Regions from separate parts of the Methylophilus flavus genome, predicted to be linked through region 1. Evidence: riboswitches for the same ligand, from Rfam matches in the RefSeq annotation. Region 1 holds a riboswitch; the other holds the start of a gene.
What was found. Region 1 has a riboswitch for thiamine pyrophosphate ahead of thiC (phosphomethylpyrimidine synthase ThiC). Riboswitches for the same ligand answer to the same signal wherever they lie in the genome.
Positions count from the first base shown of each region.

Region 2: linked by a shared signal. The riboswitch ahead of ACFQ2T_RS00435 (TonB-dependent receptor) and the one ahead of thiC (phosphomethylpyrimidine synthase ThiC) in region 1 are both predicted to bind thiamine pyrophosphate.

Region 1 is NZ_JBHTLN010000001.1:1,793,927-1,800,191, reverse strand. It holds gene ACFQ2T_RS08810 (PAS domain S-box protein) at 1-2,166, opposite strand, end outside; gene ACFQ2T_RS08805 (MHYT domain-containing protein) at 2,126-2,401, opposite strand; gene ACFQ2T_RS08800 (hypothetical protein) at 2,607-3,014, opposite strand; TPP riboswitch at 3,166-3,275, shown strand; gene thiC (phosphomethylpyrimidine synthase ThiC) at 3,304-5,229, shown strand; gene ACFQ2T_RS08790 (hypothetical protein) at 5,420-6,265, shown strand, end outside.
Region 2 is NZ_JBHTLN010000001.1:84,948-91,212, forward strand. It holds gene hpnD (presqualene diphosphate synthase HpnD) at 1-704, opposite strand, end outside; gene hpnC (squalene synthase HpnC) at 701-1,570, opposite strand; gene ACFQ2T_RS00415 (S-methyl-5'-thioinosine phosphorylase) at 1,646-2,401, shown strand; gene def (peptide deformylase) at 2,433-2,966, shown strand; tRNA gene ACFQ2T_RS00425 (tRNA-Ser) at 2,991-3,080, shown strand; gene ACFQ2T_RS00430 (cupin domain-containing protein) at 3,157-3,432, shown strand; TPP riboswitch at 3,625-3,728, shown strand; gene ACFQ2T_RS00435 (TonB-dependent receptor) at 3,825-5,903, shown strand; gene ACFQ2T_RS00440 (YkoF family thiamine/hydroxymethylpyrimidine-binding protein) at 5,953-6,213, shown strand; gene pnuC (nicotinamide riboside transporter PnuC) at 6,240-6,265, shown strand, end outside.

The DNA of each region.
Region 1 (6,265 bases):
TACAAAACCATCAATGGTAAATTCAGCCATGCTGGTTGAATTGTTAATAGCGTTCGCAATGCCCTCAAATTCAGCATTTTTGTGTTTTGATTCTGTGACATCCAGCAAAACGCCATCCATGGCGCTAATCTCGCCATCACTGTTTTGAATAGGTGATACCGAAGCCGAAATCCATTTCTCAGTGCCATCCCGGGCAGTGATTCTGAATTCGGTGACAAAGCTTTGCTGGCTGGAAATGGCTGCTTTGGCAATTGGCATTACCCGCTCAAGATCATCGGGGTGCATGAGTGGTGAGAAACGCAGGCTGCCATTTAAAAAGTCTTTGGCTGGCCAGCCTGTCATTTGCAATATCGCATCACTGATCAGTTGTATTTGCCATTCGCCTATGACATTACAGCGGAAAGTAACCCCGGGAATATTGTTCATCATCGACTGGATTTGCTGGTCTTTTCCACGCACATCCAGTTCCATCTGTTTACGTTCGCTGATATCCATCATAAACATGAGCACTTTAGTCACGTTGCCATCTACATTGCGGATTGGACTATAGGAGGCATTGATCCAGACCTTTCTGCCATTTTTAGCGTAACGTAAAAACTCACCATGAATAGACACACCACGGCGCAGAGCGGGCCATTTCTGTTCGTAATCATGCACCACATCTTCTGGCGCACAAATAATCGAGTGATGCCGCCCCTGGACTTCGTTCAGCTCGTAGCCCAGTAGGTCCAGAAAATTCTGGTTGGCACTTAATATCATGCCATCCATAGTAAATTCAGCCATGCTGGTGGAATAATTAATGGCATTCACAATGCCTTCAAACTCGGCATTTTTATGTTTCGACTCGGTTATATCAAGCATGACACCGTCCAGCGCGTCGGCAGTGCCATCATTGGTGTAAGTGGCAGAAGCGAATTCTGATATCCATTTTTCATTACCCGCCCGGTCTGTAATCCTGTATTCGATGGCATAGTTGGTTCGATTGGCAACGGCTGCTTCGACAATCGGCTGTATACGCTGTGCATCTTCAGGCTGAATAAACTGTGCAAAATGCACCTCGCCTTTTAAAAAGTCTTCAGCTTTCCAGCCAGTCATCTCTACGACCGCATCGCTGATTAAGCGCATACTCCAGCTTTCGTCCAGATTACAGCGAAACGTCACGCCCGGAATATTGTTCATCATCGAACGAATCTGCTGATCTTTTTCGCGAATGGCTTTTTCAATGGCTTTACGCTGCGTGAGGTCAGTGATAAAGCCGACGAACAGTTTTTCCCCTGGAAGCTTGACTTCACCAATCGCCAGGCGGATGGGAAACTGCGTGCCATCTTTCTTCATGGCTTCCAGATCGCGGCCTTCGCCAAGAATTTGTGCCTGGCCGCCTGCCTGGTAATTTTTAAGGTAATACAGATGGTTGGAACGGTCCGGCTCCGGCATCAGCATTGAAATATTCTTGCCTTCCATCTCGTCTTTGCGCCAGCCAAAGAGCTTCTCTACCGCTTCGTTGCAGGAAATGATCTGGCCGGAAGTGTTGATGGTGACAATGCCATCCACTGCTGTGTTTAAGATTGTTGATAAGCGCGTTTCACTGACTTGGATGCTTGCTAGCGCTTGCCGGTAACTGATCAGCACATTAATTGCAGCCGCAATGATGCCTATCAGTATAGTGACCAGCGTGATACCAAGTGCCAGCGAGATGGATTGGTTATCTTCAGGATTGAAGCCGGGTTGTGCTTGCCCGATAAAGCGTGCAGAGGCCATGCCGGTGTAATGCATGGCAGTGATGGCGCTGCCCATCAGCACGCCGCCCAGCACGATACTCACCTTGGCTGGCAGCTTGCCTTTCTGGTTGAGGAAAATGCCGGTCCATAATGAGAGCGTGGCCAAGCAGACCACCACCACTACTGAAATCAATACCCATAACAGGTCGAATTTGAGCACTGGCTCCATTTTCATCGCCAGCATCCCGGTGTAGTGCATGGCGCCAATGCCTGTGCCGACCGAGAGTCCACCTTTAATCAGCTTGCCGTAATCAAGCTGGTTCTCCGTCATCAGGTTGAGCGCATAATAAGATGCCAGTATGCCGGGCATCATCGAGATCATGGTGACTTCAGGGTTGTAAGTGACTTTAGTACAGATTTCGTAGGCCAGCATGCCTATAAAGTGCATGGCCCAAATGCCTGCCCCAAATGCCTGCCCCCAGGGAGATTGAGCTGGCGATAATTGAAAACTTCTGTGACACCAGCGAAGTTTGCTTTTGTGACAGGCGGGTTAGCTGTAGCGCCAGCACCGAGGTGCATATGGCTACCAGCGCAGACAAGATGACTAACCATGGATTATAGGTACCATAGAGTAGGGCGGTGGGTGACCCTTCCCTGAAAAAGAAAATACTGTACCAATCCATGCGGTGATTGCCTTCAATAAAAAATGTTGATCTTGCGAGCGTTATTTTATCTGGTGCATACAATAAATAATATTGAGAACAATGCTGTTTTTAAAGGCTATTTCACCGTTTAGTTGATCGGAATGAATAGTGATTTTCAGGTGCCAGAGAAGCAAAAAACCCTGCAGATGCAGGGTTTTTATGGTTGTAACGGTTTCTTTGGGGATTAATGACACAGCACATGGCAAATCAGCTGGTAGCAAATCGTCATAAAGCCGATGGTGGTCAGCACGAAACTGATGGCAGAAAATACCTTCCATTTCATTTTGCTCCAGAAGTCGGTGTCAAAGGCCGCAATGGTGAAAATAGTCGGGTTGGTAAAGCCGCCGATAGCCACGCAGACACAGGCAAAATGATGTAATTCAATGCCAGCGGTTTTGGATGCAGCAAAGAATCCCAGCTGGAAAAGCGCCATCAAGGCGTAATCCACGTGGGCTCGGATCATGGTTTTATAATCGACCAGAAATCCGCCATCGATACCCTGAATCGGGAACCAGCGGGCAAATGTCATTAACCATGCAGATAAAATTAAAGCAGTGGTACAGGCCACTGCACCTATCAATAAGACGTCCATTTTTTTCTCTCCTGAGCTCTGATTTAAAAGGGTGTCCCGTATTTTTATTGTGTCGGGAAGTGTGATTGTAGACAGACCTGTCTGTTTGTCAAGATGGGACATTAGCAAAAGTATGATTACTTGCGTTATTCGGCGATTTCCCGCACAATCCGTTCCTTGCTAGGGGTCTGTAAATCCTTAATTTTTAAGATTTACAGTGAGAGTTACCCTTCGAACCTGACGCGGTTGATACCGCCGTAGGGAATGCAAATCACAGCATCCTTACGTCTATTTCTTTTAAGGATGCTCAATGAATGCCATAGACAAAAATCTTCAGTCCCAGACTCCGCAATCCCAGGTTTCTCAATCCAAAAACGTAAAATTCGTCAACGCGGATGCCAAAGTTGACGAAGCCACCACCAAACCATTTGCCAAGTCGCGCAAAATCTACGTTCAAGGTTCACGCTCTGATATCCAGGTGCCATTCCGTGAAATCTCGCTGAGCAATACGCCTTCCAGTTTCGGTGGCGACACTAACCCGCCTGTGGTGGTTTATGATACCTCCGGCCCTTATACCGACCCCAATGTCGAAATTGACATCCGTAACGGCTTACCTGCGTTGCGTGCGCAATGGATCATGGAACGTGGCGATGTAGAACAACTGGATGGCCCGACGTCGGAATTTGGTCACCAGCGCCTGGTGGATCCGGAACTGTCGCAAATGCGCTTCAACCTGCATCGCAAACCGCTACGTGCCAAAGCTGGTATGAATGTCAGCCAGATGCATTACGCACGCCAGGGCATCATCACGCCGGAGATGGAATTTATTGCCATCCGCGAAAACCAGCGGCGGGAGAATATGAGCGAATTGCTGCAAACCCAGCATGCAGGCCAGAACTATGGCGCCAGCATTCCCAAAGTGATTACACCGGAATTCGTGCGTGACGAAGTGGCTCGTGGTCGTGCGATTATCCCTGCCAACATCAACCACCCGGAAATCGAGCCCATGATCATAGGCCGTAATTTCCTGGTCAAGATCAACGCCAATATCGGTAACTCTGCACTGGGCTCATCAATCTCTGAAGAAGTAGAAAAAATGGTGTGGGGCACCCGTTGGGGTGGCGATACAGTCATGGATCTGTCTACCGGTAAAAACATCCACGAAACGCGCGAATGGATTATCCGTAATTCACCGGTGCCTATTGGTACCGTACCTATTTACCAGGCGCTGGAAAAAGTGAATGGCAAGGCCGAAGACCTGACCTGGGAGATTTTCCGCGACACCTTGATCGAGCAGGCAGAGCAGGGCGTGGATTACTTCACTATCCATGCCGGTGTGCGCCTGGCGTATATCCCGATGACGGCCAAACGTATGACAGGTATCGTGTCACGCGGCGGTTCCATCATGGCGAAATGGTGCCTGGCGCATCATAAAGAATCGTTTCTTTACGAGCATTTTGAAGATATCTGCCAGATCATGAAGCAGTACGATGTGTCGTTCTCGCTGGGCGATGGCCTGCGTCCTGGTTCTATCTATGATGCCAACGATGAAGCGCAATTTGCCGAGCTGAAAACCCTGGGCGAGCTGACACAGATCGCCTGGAAACACGACGTTCAATGCATGATCGAAGGCCCCGGCCATGTGCCTATGCACCTGATCAAGGAAAACATGGATCTGCAACTGGAGCATTGTGGCGAAGCCCCGTTCTATACATTGGGCCCATTAACCACCGATATCGCACCTGGTTATGACCATATCACTTCCGGGATCGGCGCAGCGATGATAGGCTGGTATGGCTGTGCCATGCTGTGCTACGTGACACCTAAAGAGCACCTGGGCCTGCCGGACAAGGAAGACGTGCGCGTAGGCATCATCACGTACAAGATTGCAGCGCATGCGGCTGACCTGGCAAAAGGACATCCGGGTGCGCAGATCCGTGATAACGCCTTGTCCAAAGCCCGTTTCGAATTCCGTTGGGAAGACCAGTTCAACCTTGGCCTGGATCCGGAAAAAGCCAAGGAATTCCACGACGAGACCCTGCCACAGGAAGGTGCCAAACAGGCGCACTTCTGTTCCATGTGCGGCCCGCATTTCTGCTCGATGAAGATCACGCAGGATGTGCGTGACTATGCCGATAAGCTTGGCGTCGACGAGCAAGCTGCCCTGCAAAAAGGCATGCAGGAAAAAGCGATTGAGTTTGTGAAAAAAGGCAGCGAGGTTTACCAGAAGGTGTGACTTCATTGATAACTGGCCAATGCCAGCGACAGGCAACCTTTTGAGAAAGCCGGCAGTGATGCCGGCTTGTTTTATGGCAAATGTGGTTTTCAGGCAAATTTTTATTGATTGCCGTTGATGGATGGCAGTTCGCTGGCCTGGATATACAAAACAAATGTTAAGGTAAGCAAACAATAATGAAGGGGGCGCCATGCAGCCAACGCTGGAAAACGTTGTGAAAGAATTACCTGGCTATCTGAGTAATTTCACTCACATGATGACTAATCCTTCAGCGTTGGTCAGGGATCATGTCGCCGCTGACAATCCTAAGGCCAGGCTTGAACAGTCCATCACTTTTTTATTTCTGTCTTTCGCGATTGCAGTGGTCCTGGCCGTGGTTTTTCCGGAAGTCACCAACCCGGTGCAGCTGGTCGGCGATGAAAAAGGCTTGGCCGCACATGCCTTCGCAGCGATCCGATTGTTATTTGAATTGCTAGGCCTGGCCACACTTGCGTACCTGGCTGTCAAAATTACGGGTGTTCAAAGTGGTTTCCAGCGCTTTTTCGGGCTCATATGTGCGGCGTGTGGCCTGATATTGGTGATACAGATATTTGCGGCTTCGCTGACGAATATCAGCATGGCAGATCCTGTGACGGCCAAGGCATGGATAGCCATGGAAAAAGGCATGGAAAAGCTGAGGCCATTGATTGAGCAGGGAGTGCTGTGTAGCACTGATGCGCACACAGGAGAAGTCAATGCTGATCACCAACTTGCCAGCCTGTTCAAAACGCAACTGGCTGCGTTGCAGGTCACCTATGAACGGGCAACAGACCGGCCTTTGTATCAATTGGCCACCGGTCTGCAAGGGCTGGCTATGCTGGTGTTGCTGATCTGGTGCGGACGTGTCTGGTTCCTCTATCTCAAAAGCCACGCACTCTCTACCGGAAAAATGATACTTGCGACAGGGTTGCTGGTGGTGTTCGCAGGTGCAGGCATGCTGGTATATGAATTGGTCAATACCGGCGTAGCCATGATGAGCCTCTACCGCCAGTGTGAA
Region 2 (6,265 bases), 1.7 Mb from region 1:
ATCAGGCCAGGTAGCTGGGTTTTGATATCAGCTTCTGGCAACTGGTTGATGGCTTTGTCATAAAACATTTCTGCACGCTCAATCTGTCTGAGTAATAAAGCCTGTGTCTGTGCAGATACTTGGCTTTGCAGTAACTGCTGTTCAGTCACGCCTGCTTTTTCCAGTTCATCAATCGGGATATAAATCCTGCCGCGGCGCGCGTCTTCGCCAATATCGCGAATGATATTGGTTAGCTGGAAAGCCATCCCCAGGTCATGCGCATAGCCCAGGGTAGATTTATCACTGTAGCCGAAAATCTGCGCCGAGAGCAGGCCGACGACGCTGGCGACGCGGTAGCAATATAATGCCAGTTGCTCAAAATCGGCATAGCGGTTGTACTGCGTATCCATTTGCATGCCATCGATAATTTCTATGAAATGCGCTTCTTGCAAGCCAAATTCTTCCACCACTGGCTTCAATGCCTTGGTGACCGGGTGTTGCGGCACTTCATGAAACAGGCGATGAATCTCCTGTTTCCACCATTGCAGCTTGGTTTGTGCGATCTGGTAGTCGGTACATTCATCAACGACATCATCGACTTCACGGCAAAACGCATACAGTGCCGTCATGGCTTCGCGTTTGTGTTTGGGTAAAAACAAAAAACTCAGGGTAAAGCTGGAGCCGCTTTGTTTGGTTTTCTGCTGGCAGTATTGTTGCGGGGTCATTGTTTAAAGAGGGCTTTCAGCAAAATAATCGGCCAATCAAAAGCATTTAATGTCGGACGGTGGTGGTAAATATCGCCACGACAACGTTTTAATTTATAAATAATCCGTTCACCACCCGCGACTATCATGCGCAGTTCGAATCCGATACGGCCAGTCAAACGTCGGCTAAGCGGCTTACCTGCAAGCAGTAATTGCTCGGCACGGGCGACATTGTACAAAAAGAATGCCTGCCAGGTGCTATCCAGTCGCTGATTACGTAAATCCATTTCTGTCATGCCTGCCACCTGCATTTCGTCCTGACACAAGTATATGCGCCCGGTCTGGCCATGCTTTTGCAGATCGATGGCAATGTCCTGGTAAAAATTGATCAGTTGCAAAGCGGTGCAAATCTGGTCTGACCATTGCCGGTTTTGCGCTGTATCAGCACCATATAATTGCAGCATCAACCTGCCCACCGGGTTGGCTGAGCGACGGCAATAATCCAGTAACTCTTCAAAATTGGCGTAGCGGGTTTTAACGACATCCTGCTTAAAGGCACTGATTAAATCCAGCAGGGATTGCACTTCAAGCTTGTGTGTTCTAACCACTTGTTGCAGCGTTTTAAACTGCAGGCGTTCAGCCTGAATATAGGCCTGGATCAGTAATAACTCATCTTCATAAGATTGTAGTGCCTGCAAACGCTCGGTTTCACCGGCATCACCTTCATCGGCAATGTCATCCGCTTCTCGCGCAAACTGGTAAATCACACTAACCGCATAGCGTAAATGTGCGGGGAGCAACAATGAGGCTACCGGGAAATTCTCATAATGTGTATGCGCCAGCGGCACGCTGGCCGGTGCTGTCACTGGCTTGGAAAAGGCTTGCATGGCTTAAGTATGCCATAAATCCGTGATACGCTTATACCTTGGATATAACCAGCGTTAATAGAGAGAGATCATAGGATGTTAGGCATTATTGGGGGCACCGGGCTGACAGAGCTCACCAATCTGAATATTTCAAAACGCCTGATTGTACGTACACCGTATGGCAAACCTTCGCAACCTTTGGTCTTTGGTGAAATCAATGGCAAAGAAGTGGTGTTTCTCGCGCGTCACGGCGGCGGGCATACCATTCCACCACATGCAGTAAATTACCGCGCTAATATATGGGCGTTGCATTCGGTGGGTGTGAGAGACTTGCTGGCAGTAGCGACAGTAGGGGGTATTTCACAACACCTTATTCCTGGCGATATCGTTTTGCCTAACCAGATTCTGGATTACACCTATGGCCGGGATAACACCTACCACGACGGTGTGGAGTTGCCGGTAAGGCACATTGATTTCACCCAGCCGTATTCACAAGCCATGCGTGAGCGCTGCCAGAAAGCAGCTCTGGATGCCGGCTGTGGATTGGTGGAAGGGGGCGTTTATGCCTGCGTACAAGGGCCGCGACTGGAAACCGCTGCTGAAATTAACCGCTATGAGCGCGATGGCGCAACCGTTGTGGGTATGACCGGTATGCCGGAAGCGGTACTGGCACGCGAACTGGGTGTTTCCTATGCGGCACTTTGCCCGGTAGCTAATTTTGCAGCCGGTCGCGGCGATAGCGCGCAAGCCATTCATTTTGAGCAGGTGATGCCTTTGTTGCAGCAAACCATGGAAAAAGTGAAGTGTGTGATTGCGCAATATTTGTCTGACCACAACTGCGCAACCGTGTGATCGGTTTTTTGAAATCTAATGGAGCCTGATCATGGCTATTAAACCAGTGCTCAGAATGGGCGACCCGGTGTTGTATCAAGTGGCTGAAAAAGTCATCGAGTTTGATACGCCAGACTTGCATGCATTGATACAAGACATGCATGACACCATGACTGATATGAATGGGGCCGGGATTGCCGCGCCCCAAATTGGCGTGAGTTTGCAGGTAGTCATGTTCGGTGTCGGCAAAAATCCGCGTTACCCGGATGCTGAGGAAGTGCCATTCACTATCCTGATCAATCCTGAGCTCATACCTGTTGGAAACGAAGAGGAAGATGGCTGGGAAGGGTGCTTGTCGGTACCCGGGATGCGAGGTGTTGTTCCAAGGTTTCAGCATTTACGTTATAAAGGTTTTGACCCGCAAGGTAATGTGATAGATCGCACGGTAAGCGGTTTCCATGCAAGGGTAGTGCAGCACGAGTGTGACCATCTTTTTGGCATACTTTACCCGATGCGTATCCGCGATCTTACAAAATTTGGCTTTAATGATGTACTTTTTCCTGGAATAACGCTTCCAGATGACTGATTGTTTGCTATAATTCTGCCTTCCGGAAGAGTGGCAGAGCGGTTTAATGCTACAGTCTTGAAAACTGTCGAGGGTTCACGCCCTCCGTGAGTTCGAATCTCACCTCTTCCGCCAGTTACCAAGATGCCGCATGATTGCGGCATTTCTATTTAAAGTTTTATAGTCACTTTAATTTATTAAGGAATTTGTCATGACTCAAATCATCATCGACCACAATCCATCTGAAGAAAAATTGAAAGATCTGGGCGTAAAAAGCTGGAATACCTGGGATTGCGCACCTTCAAAATTCCCATTGGACTTCACAATGACTGAAAAAGCCTATGTGTTGGAAGGCGAATTCAAAGTGACTCCACAAGGTGGCGACACAGTAACGATCAAGGCTGGCGACTATGTTGAGTTTCCAAAAGGCCTGAAATCCCAGTGGGAAGTCGTTAAACAATTGAAAAAACACTACAAACACTTCTAATCAGAAGTTGTAGCAAATATTCAATAAAAAAACCCTGCATTGCAGGGTTTTTTGTTTTTTAGCCTTCAATATGACTTGAGACTGGCTCGAATCATTAAACTTTGCAAAATGACAACGGATTTAGACGCAAACCAGCATCAATCTCTAGTCAAGTGACTGATATCAAACTACAATCTTACCCTGATTGAAAAATCAACCGCCTTGGGGTGGCTAACGCCTGAGATCTCGCGCAAGCGAGGAACCCAATGAACCTGACCCAGATAATGCTGGCGTAGGGACAGGCAGAGCATCTACAACGCAAAAGTTTTTGGTTTGTTGTCCCTCAACAAACCTACTCACGTCATTGTCACTCTTCACCTGTCCTTTTTATGTATTTTATAGAAAGGATTATCTTGAAACCGATTTCAAAACCATTGTCCCTGATTGGGATTTTGCTGACTACACAAGCGTTTGCTGCAGAAGAAGAGGAAGCAGTAAAACTGCCTGATGTCGTGGTAAGTGCAGATTTCCGCCCCAGCACTGCAGAGAAAACAGCGGTCAGCCTCACCGAGATTGACAAAGAAACCATAGAGTCACGTGGCGCTCAGCATCTGGAAGAAGTCCTGGGCCTGGCCCCGAATGTGAATTTGTCCAGTGGTGCTTCGCGCGGCCAGTTTTTTCAAATTCGTGGCATGGGTGCAACTAGCCAATTCAGTGCGCCTCTCAATCCATCTGTTGGCCTGGTGATTGACGGAGTGGATTTTAGCCGTACAGGTGGTGCGGCCACTTTGTTTGATATTGATTCGATTGAAATCTTGCGTGGTCCGCAAGGGACGAAATTCGGCACCAATGGTTTGGCCGGGACCATCAATATGCGCAGCAAAGAGCCTACTAAAGAGTTTTCCCTGCGGGCTGAATCCGGCCTGGCGGAATATAACACGCGCAATTTTGGTGTTGCGGTAGGTGGCACATTGGTTGAAGACAAGTTATTAGGCCGCGCCTCCATTTACAGCCACAAGTCGGATGGCTATATGAATAATGATTTTTTGAATCGCGACAATACCCAAAACCAGGATGAACTCACTTTCCGCGGCAAATTAAGGTTATTGGCCTCTGACGATTTTACGGTGGATTTAGGCTACACCCATTTGAATATTGATAATGGCTACGATGCTTTTACATTCGATAACAGTCGCAACAGTTTGTCTGACCACCCCGGGCAAGATAAACAGCTCACCAACGCGTTTGCGCTAAACACCAACTGGCAGGTTTCTGATGCAGTGATTGTTCAATCAACGGCCACTTACCTGAAGAGTGATATTGTCTATAGCTATGATGCCGACTGGGGTTATGTTGGACAGTTCGACCCTGCGTTAGGCCCATATATCGGATTTGAACGTTTTGATCGTCATCGTGAAAACTACTCTTTAGAGTTGCGGGCATTGTCGGATAAGGCTGGTCGTATTTTTAACGATACTACCGATTGGACAGTCGGCCTGTTTTTTCTGGACCAGGATGAAGCCTTTAAGCAAAACTCCGATTTCGGCATCTTTGGCGCAACGCTAAGAAATGGCGATTACAACACGCAAAATACCTCGATTTATAGTCAGCTTGATACACATTTAACCGATAAACTGACGCTGATTACCGGTGGGCGTATAGAGTATTTTAAAGCAAGATACAGTGATTCAAATGCCTTAAATATTGGTCAGGATGAAGGTCTGTTTGGTGGAAAGGTCGGCTTGAATTATCAAGTAAATCAGGATCATTTTATTTACAGCACATTATCACGCGGCTATAAATCAGGCGGTGTGAATAATAATGCTGCACTGCCAGTAAACCGATTGGGATTTGATTCTGAATACAATGTAACTGCTGAAGTTGGCGTCAAATCCAATTGGTTTGATAAACGCTTAAAAACCGCCTTGGCAGCTTTCTATACTGATAGACGTAATGCACAAGTCGAAAATTCAATTGCCAACGGTGTACAGTTTCTTGAGTTTACCGGCAATGCTTCAAGTGCTACCCACCAGGGTGTGGAAGCTAGCCTGGATTGGTTTTTAACTGACAATTTACGAATGCTGGGCTCACTAGGCTTGCTCGATGCTACCTTTGATAAACACTCTTTCAATGGCGTGAATTACGATGGTCGCCAAGTTGCACATGCGCCTAAATATACCTTTAACCTAGGTTCTGAATATTATATGAATGATGCGTGGACGCTGCGCGCCAACGTGGAAGGTAAAGACGGCTTTTACTTTTCAGATAGTAACAATTCGAAATCCAGTGCCTATGCAATAGTGAATGCCAGCGCCGATTATAAGCATGGCCATTACAAAGTGCGGTTGTGGGTGAGAAACTTACTGGATAAAGACTATGCAACGCGCGGTTTCTTCTTTGGTAATAATCCCGCTAATAGCTATGCGGCTGAAAAATATGTTCAGTTTGCTGAGCCACGCGTTGCCGGTATAACTGTGAGTTATGACTACTAAAATTATTCTGGCATAGCTATAAAAAAACCGCTTAATAAAGGAGTGAGAAGTGCGTATTTCAGTCGATATCAGTTTATACCCATTAACAGAAGGCTATGTTGAACCCATTCTTGAGTTCATCAACAAGCTTGAAGCCAATCCCAACCTGGTGGTAAAGCGCAACAGCCTGGCGACGCAAGTGTTTGGTGAATACCGCGAAGTGATGGATTGCCTGGATGCGGAAATGGAAGCGGTGTTCAATGCGCTGCCGCACAGCGTGTTTGTGATGAAATTCATAGGCACTGACCGGGCGGATGTGGTTGATGTCTAAGGGTAGGGCATGCAAAGGCACATATCATGAACCAGGTTGATCTCCAGGCTAT